One region of the Comamonas fluminis genome, then DNA from elsewhere that is predicted to be linked to it. Evidence: riboswitches for the same ligand, from Rfam matches in the RefSeq annotation. Region 1 holds a riboswitch; each other region holds the start of a gene.

Region 1 (3,251 bases):
GCCGCTGTAGCCCAGCGTCCAGCCCTTGATACGGCTGCGAGGGATGTTCTCGGGCTTGGTCGTGTTCGCGATATAGCCGCGAATGCGGTTGTCGAAATAAACCAGCTTGACGGAGTGCCCACCTTCGCTCCAGGTCACACCCACATCGGTATTGCGACCAAATTCAGGCTTCAGGTCTGGCGAGCCATAATCTGGCCAGTACAGCTGATTGAAGGTCGGCGCCACAAAGCTTGTGCCATGCGAGGCATGCAGGCGCCACTGGGAGTTCAGACGAAACCCATAGCCCACGCCCCAGGTGTTCTTGCTGCCGAACTGCGAGTTGTCATCGCGGCGCAGATTGGCCTGCCAGCTATGTGCGCCCTGCTCACCGGTCAAACCGACAAAGCCGGAATTCACTGTTCGCTCCGTCACCGAATATTTGGTGCTGCTGTTGACTTCCTGCTCCAGTCGTTCAAAGCCTGCAACCACCAGGCCAACGGGCGTGGCGATATCGTTTTGCCACTGGTACTGGCGCTGAGTGGTGGCAAACAGGCCCGGCAGGTTATAGGACTGCGCGGAATCAATGGCATTGCTCTCATCACGCGAATGGCTGATGGTGAACTTGGACTTCCAGTCCTTCAGGATTCGCCCAGTCACCGAAGCCGTGCTGACCTGCGTGCGCAAAGCACTGCGGGTATCCACGCCAGGGCCGTCATCGAAATGGGTGATGCCTTCCGAATACAGCACGCTGCCGTCAACACGCCAGTCAGAGTTGATCTCATAGCCCAGCGAGGCATTCAAAGAGCTCTGGCGAAACGGGTCCCGGTCGGGGTTGTAGTTTCCGTAGGCCACCTTGGAATTGGTGGAGGAAAAACCATGTTCGGTCGTGCGCTGCGCATTCAGCGAATAGTTCCAGCCTTGCTGAGAGCCATTCAGACCCGCGGCGGCCTGCGCATAGTGGTCACTGCCCAGCGTGACACTGGCATATGGATTGAAAGGCTTTGCGCCAGTGCCCTTCTTGGTGAAGATCTGCACCACGCCACCAACTGCATCGCTGCCATACAAAGAGGATGCTGGGCCCTTGATGACCTCAATGCGCTCAATGGATGCCAGAGGAATATTGGCCCAGGAAGGGCCGCCGCTGGTTGCCGAGCCATAACGCACACCATCCACCAGCAAAATCGTGTGCCGGCTTTCCGTGCCGCGCGTGAAAACGCTGGCTTCCTTGCCCAGACCGCCATTGCTGGTGATCTGCAGGCCCGCCTCACGCTGCAGCAGCTCAGGCAGGCTGCTGCCTGCGGCGCGCTCGATCTGCTTGGCATCGATGACTGTCACATCTGCCGTCAGCTGTTCAATGGAGGCTTCGGCGCGGCTACCAGTGACCACGGTTTCTGCCATCTGGCGTGCACCCGCATCCTGTGCATGGGCGGCAAACGAAGAAATAGCGCACAGCACAGCCGCAGCTGCCACACGAGTGCAGGCAAATGGCGCCACGCAGAGCTGCGCGGACGAAGAGTTTCTGGACATGAGAAATCAGCGAGAAAGCGCTCACGCCAGCCTACCCGCCGACACTGAGCAACACATGTCCGCAAATAGCAGACACACCCAAGTTGGCCGGTATCCGGGCTAGGCGAATCGTCCTCTTGCCAGCCTTCCCAGCGCGCAAGCGCCAGTGGCTATCAGGGAAAAGGAGGAATGCAATGGCACTCCATTCGCCGACCGTTGCGGGGGCAGCGCAGGCCCGGCGCACCAGTCAAATCTGGCAAACACCTCCCTGCTTCCCGTTGAACTGAGGCGGCAGAGCAGCCGCATCGAGCACCAACAGCCGCGCATTGTAATGAAGTTCAACCCGTGCTCATCCTTCATTCGAAGGAGCCGGGTGACGATTTTTTACCTTAAAAACTCAGTTTATGCAGACGCAATCTGCGTATGGCGCTACGATTTTGCGAAATCAGGCACTCATCTGCAAAAAGACAGGTTTCACCGGTATTCGCTGCCCCTGTGCGGCAACCCTCCCGAAACATGTACAAGTCAGGTTTTGCGTGCAATTTAATGCCCACCTACTGACTGCAAGACCTACAATGGCAGAGTCTATGACCCCCCAGCCTTCTCTTGATCTCATTGCCGAGCGCGTGGAGCGTCTGTTGGTCCGCCATGAAGAACTTCAGCGCACCAATGCCTTGCTCACCGACCAGGTCATCGCCCTTACTCAGGAGCGTGATTTGCTGCGCCTGCGCCTGCAGGCAGCACGCGCCCGCGTGGACGCGCTGATCGAACGCTTGCCCGCTAACCAGGGAGAGTGACACTGTCACCTTCCGCCTCCAGACCCTGTCACAGACGCCCATGAAGCAGATCGATGTGCAAATCATGCAGCAAAGCTATGTGCTGACCTGCCCCGATGGCCAAGAAGAACGCGTGATGGAGGCCGTCCGCCGTGTGGACGATGCCATGACCCGTGTACGCGACTCCGGCAAAGTCCGCTCGCGTGAGCGCGTGGCGGTGCTGGCAGCGCTGAACATGGCCTTCGATGTGCTGGACCGTGATGCCCAGCAGGCCCACATGGCAGCAGCCCAGGCCGAGATGCAGTCCATGCAGCAGGAGCTGGCGCCCCCCGCAGAGCTGGACGAAGCCGCAAAGGCCGAGCAGCAGCGCCAGCAGGAACTGGCTGAGCAACTGGTGCTCAAGCTCGACCACGCGCTGGAAAACGACGCACGCCTGCTCTGAAAACTGTCAAAGCCTGAAAACATCAGGGCAAAGCTGTTTTGCCGACTGCAGGTTTAACATTCCCCGTTAAAATAGCACCTGTCTGCAAATCTGCCGGTTTTTATATTTCCTTGAACCAATGCTCACTGAGCACGGGCTTGGTAAATCACCTATTGAGCGTGATCGTCTCGCGTCAGATGAACCCAACGATAGGTTGCCCTCGCCCACCTGAACCCCCGGTTCAGGATGACGAACCGGTGGCGTTTGCAGACACCTTGTTTCTGAGGGCAGTTGACTATCCAGACAACGAACACAACTGCCTGATCTGAATTTGAAGCCCGCTGATGCGGGCTTTTTTCATGGGTACTTCAGGTTGATGCCGTGAACAGAGGTTTCTGAATGGCGCCGGGCTTAATGATTGCCCAGCCAGGCCACGCTATTGAGGAAAAGTCGCACCAGCTCTGTCTGGCGGCGAACACCCGTCTTGGAAAAAATCGAGCGCAGATGGGCCCGCGCCGTATTCGGGCGAATGTTGAGTGTTTGCGCTGCTTCCTCCAGCGACAGGCCAT
Region 2 (3,251 bases), 630 kb from region 1:
CCCGGCAACTGCACTGGCAAGCTGCAGCCACCCATATCGTCAAAGACATCAGTCTGCATATTCAGCGCGGCGAATTGGTCGGCCTGCTGGGGCCCAATGGCAGCGGCAAATCCACCTTGCTGCGCATGATCTACCGCATCCTCAAGCCTTCCAGTGGCACGGTCTGCATGCAAGAGCAAGACGTCTGGCAGCGCAGTGCCCGCGACAATGCCCGCGCCATGGCTGTGCTGGCGCAAGAGAACACCGGTGAGTTTGATCTGCGCGTCTGTGATGTGGTGCTCATGGGGCGCACCCCCCGTCAAAGCGCTTTTTCTCGCGACAGTGAAGAGGACTTGCGCATCGTCACTCAGTCTCTGGCACAGGTGCACGCCCAGGCGCTGACCGAGCGCATGTTCTCCACCCTCTCAGGCGGTGAAAAGCAGCGAGTGCTGATGGCCAGAGCACTGGCGCAGCAAGCCCAATTGCTGGTGCTGGACGAGCCCACCAATCACCTGGATGTACGCCACCAGTTCGAGCTGATGAACCTGATACGCAGCCTGGGCCTGACCACACTGGCTGCACTGCATGAGCTGCCGCTGGCCGCCCATTACTGCGACCGCCTTTATCTGCTCAAGGATGGCGCGCTGGCTGCACAGGGCACGCCCGCCGAGGTGCTGACGCCGCAGATCATTGCCCAGGTCTATGGCGTGCAGGCGCAGGTGCGCATCAACGAGCGCAGCGGCAAGCCTCTGATTGAGTTCATGCCGGACCAATTGCTCTGAATAACGCTTGAAAGCGCCCAAGGACTGCTAAACTCTTGCGGCGCCTTGATGGCGCTTCGTTTCGGAAGGTGCTTGCTCTTAAAACAGCGAGTGAAACGGGAACAAGGTCTGATCTCTCGATCAGGAAGCCTTGGCTGCCCCCGCAACGGTAAGCAGGAACACACAGCTCACGCAAGTCGCAGCAGCGCTTGCAGCCACTGGAGATGATTCGGCCCTCGCTACGCGAGGTTTCGAGTTTTTCGGGAAGGCGAGATGTGCATTCAGCAATGAATGGCCTGTGAGCCCGGAGACCGGCCTGCCGATGACTCAACTCCGCCCCATGGGCGGTTTTCACGACAACTGTCTGCGGGGTGCGGATAGCGGCCATTTGGTGGATGCGGTCATGCCTGTCAAAGGCAGACAGTTCTGCGGCACAGCTATCCCTTCAGGCAGTTTCGACCTCCTGATATGTGCTTTCATCCACAAAACTCTGTTTCTCTTCACTCCTCCCTTCACTCCAAGCATCAGTTGCGCCATCTTGGCAGCACCGCGTTAAAACTGCTGTTGCTCTGCCCGACAGTCAGCATGGCCCAGCAGGCTCTGCCCGAAGTCACGGTGCAGGAAAAACGCCAGCCTGCCCATGAGCTGCAGACCAGCCAGCCAGCCACCTCTGCCTCGCATGTGAACGTACCCGTGCTGGACCTGCCTGCCAGCGTCAGTGGCGTGTCGTCGCAGCAAATCGAAGAGCGCGCCGATTACAGCGTCTCTGACGCTGTCACCCGCACCGTGGGCCTGAGCGCTTCGGGCGCACCGGGCAATGGCGGCCTGTCTTTTTCCAGCCGTGGCTTCAATGGTGTGAACTCCATTGGCGTTGCCGAGGACGGCATTACCCTGGGAGTGGCAGCAGGCACCATCAACTACCCCGGCGACAGCTGGGGCTATGAACGCATAGAAGTGCTGCGTGGCCCCGCATCGCTGATGTATGGCAGCGGCACCATGGGCGCCACGTTGAATGCCATTCGCAAACAGCCCAGCCGGGAGCGTTCCTCCGAAGTGCTGCTAGGCGCTGGCGGCAACGGCAAGGTCTACAGCGGCATTGGCACCACCGGTGCGCTGGGCGAGACCGTGAGCTACCGCATCGACGCCTATGGTGAACGCAGCGACGGAGAACGAGACTTGGGCAAATCCAGCAGCGGCAAGCTGATGAGCGCATTGCGCTGGACGCCGCGCAGCGACGTGACCGTGGACCTGAGTGCCGACATCAGCCGCCAAAAGCCCGAGCGCTACTTTGGCAGCCCCGTGGTTGACGGACAGATCGTCAAGGAACTGCGCCACAAGAATTACAACGTACTGGATGCCATTGACGAGTTCAAGGACCAGCGCTTTCGCGCCAAGGCGCAATGGCAGGCCAGCGATGCATTGACGCTGCGCAACGAAATCTATCACTTCAAGTCTGACCGCCACTGGAGAAATATCGAGGGCTATGACTACAACCCCTCCACAGCGCAGGTGGACCGCTACGACTATCTTGAAATCAGCCACGATGTGCAGCAGACGGGCAACCGCATGGGTCTGGACCTCAAGGCCGGAGCACATCAGATTGCCATGGGCTGGGATATTTCAAACGCCAAGTTCAGCAATATGAGCAACTCCCCCTACACCGGGGAGTCCACTGTCTCTGCCTTCCAGCCACAAAATGGCTACTGGGACAGCCCAGACGCCTTCCTGCCACGCATGAGCTCCAGCATTCGCCAGAACGCGCTGTACCTGGAAGATGCCTGGAAAATCAACGAGCAATGGCTGCTGATGGCTGGTCTGCGCCGCGACTGGTATGACTTCTCGCGCACAGATATCCAGACTGGCGCCGGTTTCGACAAGCCTCTGAACGGCACTTCCTGGCGCCTCGGGCTGACCCACAAATTCAGCGCCCTCAGCAGCGCCTATGTACAGACCAGCACCGGTCATGACCCTGTGACCAGCCTGTTGTCCATTGCCCAGTCGCAATCGGGCTTCAGCCTCAGCAAAGGCCGCCAGGTCGAGGTCGGCTACAAGCAGCAGTTGGCCGATGGCCGTGGCGAATGGACAGTGGCGGCCTACCGCATCGTCAAGGATGACATCATCACCCGCGACCCGGAGCGCCCTTCTCTGTCTGTTCAGGGTGGCCAGCAGTCTTCCCGGGGGCTGGAGCTGACAGGTCTTGTTCACGCCAGCAAGGCGCTGCGCTTTGAAGGCAATCTGTCCTATGTCGATGCGCAGTTTGACCGCCTGCTCGAAGGCAGCAAGGGCATCAACCGCGCTGGTAACCGCCCCAGCAATGTGCCGCGCGTCACCGCCAACCTCTGGGGCCACTACCGCACCGGCCCATGGCAAGCGTCGCTGGGTGTGCGCTATGTTGGCGATCGCTATGCAGACAATGCCAACACCACCCGCCTGCCTTCCTATGTGGTCACAGACGCTGCACTGAGCTGGGATGTCAACCCGCGCACCACGCTGCGTCTGGTGGGGCGCAAC
Region 3 (3,251 bases), 2.3 Mb from region 1:
CCAGCATCCCCGCTACGGCCACCGAGGCCGTCAGCAAGGTGTCTGGCCAGCGCACGCCACTCAGATTGCCCAGCAGCCAAAACATGATGCCGCGCGCCTGCTCGGCACTTCCCGACTTGGTGATGATGAGCGAGGTCAGTGCATTGAACAGTTGCGAGCCAGCAATACCGGCCAGCACAATCTGGCCGCCGTTACGCAGCCCGCCATTGCCTGCGGCATGGGCGAGCAAGGCCACCAGTGCAAATGCGCAGATGGCACCAAGGAATGCCCCTGTGGTCATGGAGATGAGGCCAGCCCCAAGGCCCGCCACCGACACCAGAACCGCCCCCGTGGAAGCACCGGCAGAAATGCCCAACAAATAGGGCTCGGCCAAAGCATTGCGCAGCAGCGACTGCAAGATCACCCCGGAAACCGCCAGGCCCGCGCCGCAGCTGGCGGCCACCAAAGCTCTGGTCAGCCGGTAGTTCCAGACAATGCCTGCGTTGATGGGGTCTATAGCGTAGCTGGCACCCAGAAGCTGATTGGCCAGCACCTCATACACAATGCGGGCCGAGATATCGGTCTCGCCAATGGCAATGCCCAGCACCACCGCCAGCAACAGCAAAGCTGCGGCAGCGATTGCCAGCAAGGCCATGCGCAAAAGCAGGCCCAGCGGAATGCGTGAGCGCCCCTGACTCAGCGTGAAGGTGTTCATGACACAGCAGGGGCGCATGCAAAGTGCACGCAAAGTGCATGGCGCCCATTTCCGCTCAGCTTACTTAGCGATGCCTTCAATCTTCAGCACGGCATTGGCGATCTGCTCCATGCCGTCCACCTGGCGAATCGAGCCCTGCAGCGCATCGGCATCCACGATCACGATACGGCCGTTTTTGACGGCATCCATGTGCTGGGTGACGGGATCTTTCTTGAGGAATTCCAGCTTCTTTTGGTAGTCATCCGCAGGAAAGCGGCGACGATCCATGCGGGCGATGATCAGCACCGAAGGGTTGGCCTTGGCAATGGTTTCCCAGCCCACTGTGGCCACTCTTCTGTCGATTCGATCACGTTGCGCAGACCCAGCGTCTGCATCATGTAGCCCGCCACGCCGTTCTTGCCAGCCATATAGGGGTCAGCCGCCAGGTCTGCGCTAGAGAACCACAGTGCGGCAGACAGGTTGTGCAGCTTGGAAGACTTGACCTTGGCCACCGCCTGGGCCTGACGATCGCTCAACTCCTTGACCAGGCTTTCACCGCGCGATTCCACATCAAAGGCCTGAGCCAGCTGGCGAATGCTTTTGTACAAAGCCTTGACGTCGTAGCTGGCGGTACGTGTGCCGTCCGAGCCCACCAGATTGTTCTTGCCTTCGCAGTCTGCGGGCATGGCATAGGTGGCGATGTTCAGGTCATGGAACTGCTCGCGCGTGCCAACCACGCCGTCCTTGCCCACCATCCATTCAAACTGCGAGACCACCAGGGCCGGGCGCTTGCCGATGACCGATTCAAAGCTGGGAATGTTGTCCGACAGGCGCGGCACCTTGTCGTTGATGGCCTTGAAGCGCGGCTGCACCGGGTTGAACCAGAGGGCTGTGCCCACCACTTTGTCGCCCAGACCCAATGCGTAAAGCATCTCGGTACCAGCCTGGCCGATGGTGACCACCGATGCAGGCGCTTTGTCGAGCTTGACGGTGTAATTGCAGTTCTGCAGCCGCACCGGATAGTCAGTGGCGTACGCAGAAAAAGAGGTGGCGATCAGGGCAGCGCTGGCAAGGCTTCTAAGCAGCATCGGAATAACTTTCCAGAAGCGGCGAGAAGCACTCTGGAAGATATGGCAAGCCACGCGCCTTCGCATCTGCCTGGGTAGGCAGCGCAGTACTGGAACGATGAGATGCACACTCCCCGGACACCCCGCCGGCAATGATTGATAGATGCTCTGGCAGGTCTCCTGACTGGCAAATCATCGCTGGCGCATCGCCTTCCCAAACAGAGATGTTCAGTGGCTATTGGATGGCTGGCTCATTGCCTACAGTTGCGGGGGCAGTTCCATTTCACGGGCCGGCAAGCAAAGTGCCGGACCACTGGATTCCCTCATGCATTCACCACAGCGAATACATGTTCTTGCGAAACCAAAGTTGCGGTAATGTAGCTGATTTTGTAGCAGCAGTCACAGGCCCGTTGGACGAATGCGCTAGTTTTCTCTGTTCATGCCCACTTCAAATTCCATTTCCATTCAGCGCGTTCGTGACTTGCATCAAGTCCAAAGCTTTCTGCAAAACGTGCGCATTTCCATGTTCGCCGGGCGCATCAACGCACAGGAGACACCTGAAGACCTGCGTGAATTCGAAGCGACCTATCTCTCAGGCAGTGGCTGCATGCTGGCGGCTCTCGATTCTCGACAAAGCGTTCAGGCAACAATTGCATGCCGTGTCTATGACGGCAGATTTCCGCAGTTAAATTTCCAACAGCACAAAGTCATGGAAGTCGTGCGCTTGTTTGTTGCGCCAGAGCATCGGCGCTCCGGGCTGGCCGGGCGGATGCTGCATAGGCTGCGCACTCATGCAGAGTCTCAAAACGTGGACGTTCTTTACCTGCACACACATCCGTTTTTGCCTGGCGCTCTGGAGTTCTGGCAGAAGCACCACTTTGAGGTCATTGATCGAGAAGCCGATCCGCTGTGGCAAACCATTCATATGCAGCTTGCTTTATGTGAATCAACCAGCCTTTCCTAGACTGCGTCAAGCCTCACAGAATTACGCCTCTAGAACTCTATCGAAGACAGGCCATCCGCAGGAAAATGTCTGCGGATGGGGTTGTTGAACATCTCGACGCAGCTGAAGATATCGTCGCGTATTTCTTACCTTGTTGCATGCCGACCTCACATGGCAAGCCTACCCGTAAGGCACAAAGCCGCTTTCGTTTTCATTGACCCGCAGAGGCTTGCCCACAAACGGGAAGGCGCGCTGCGGGCAGGCATTGCGCTCACAGACTTTGCAGCCCATGCCAATCGGAGTGGCGGCCTCAACCTTGCGCAAATCCAGCCCCTTGGAATACACCAGCCGCGCGGCATGTTGCAAATCGCAGCCGAGGCCAATGGAGAAAGTCTTTCCCGGCGCGCCCCAGCCCTGGCCTGCGTGGCTGATGGTGCGGGCAATCCACAGATAGACACGTCCGTCGGGCATGGAGGCGAGCTGCGGCACGATGCGCCCCGGCTGGGTAAAGGCCTCGTACACCACCCAGAGCGGGCAGGTTCCGCCAGTCTTGGAAAAGTGAAAATGC

What was found. A riboswitch is a leader RNA that binds a small molecule or an ion and turns the genes downstream of it on or off. The one in region 1 is predicted to bind cobalamin.
Region 2: linked by a shared signal. The riboswitch ahead of JDW18_RS12585 (TonB-dependent receptor) and the one ahead of JDW18_RS09740 (TonB-dependent receptor domain-containing protein) in region 1 are both predicted to bind cobalamin.
Region 3: linked by a shared signal. The riboswitch ahead of JDW18_RS20140 (ABC transporter substrate-binding protein) and the one ahead of JDW18_RS09740 (TonB-dependent receptor domain-containing protein) in region 1 are both predicted to bind cobalamin.

What each region holds. Positions count from the first base shown of each region.
Region 1 is NZ_CP066783.1:2,036,554-2,039,804, reverse strand. It holds gene JDW18_RS09740 (TonB-dependent receptor domain-containing protein) at 1-1,506, opposite strand, end outside; cobalamin riboswitch at 1,575-1,817, opposite strand; gene JDW18_RS09735 (DUF904 domain-containing protein) at 2,073-2,282, shown strand; gene JDW18_RS09730 (cell division protein ZapA) at 2,323-2,703, shown strand; gene JDW18_RS09725 (helix-turn-helix transcriptional regulator) at 3,094-3,251, opposite strand, start outside.
Region 2 is NZ_CP066783.1:2,663,943-2,667,193, forward strand. It holds gene JDW18_RS12580 (ABC transporter ATP-binding protein) at 1-761, shown strand, start outside; cobalamin riboswitch at 811-1,074, shown strand; gene JDW18_RS12585 (TonB-dependent receptor) at 1,326-3,251, shown strand, end outside.
Region 3 is NZ_CP066783.1:4,363,071-4,366,321, reverse strand. It holds gene JDW18_RS20145 (FecCD family ABC transporter permease) at 1-694, opposite strand, end outside; partial or broken gene JDW18_RS20140 (ABC transporter substrate-binding protein) at 755-1,605, opposite strand; cobalamin riboswitch at 1,894-2,121, opposite strand; gene JDW18_RS20135 (GNAT family N-acetyltransferase) at 2,180-2,704, shown strand; gene JDW18_RS20130 (short-chain fatty acyl-CoA regulator family protein) at 2,864-3,251, opposite strand, start outside.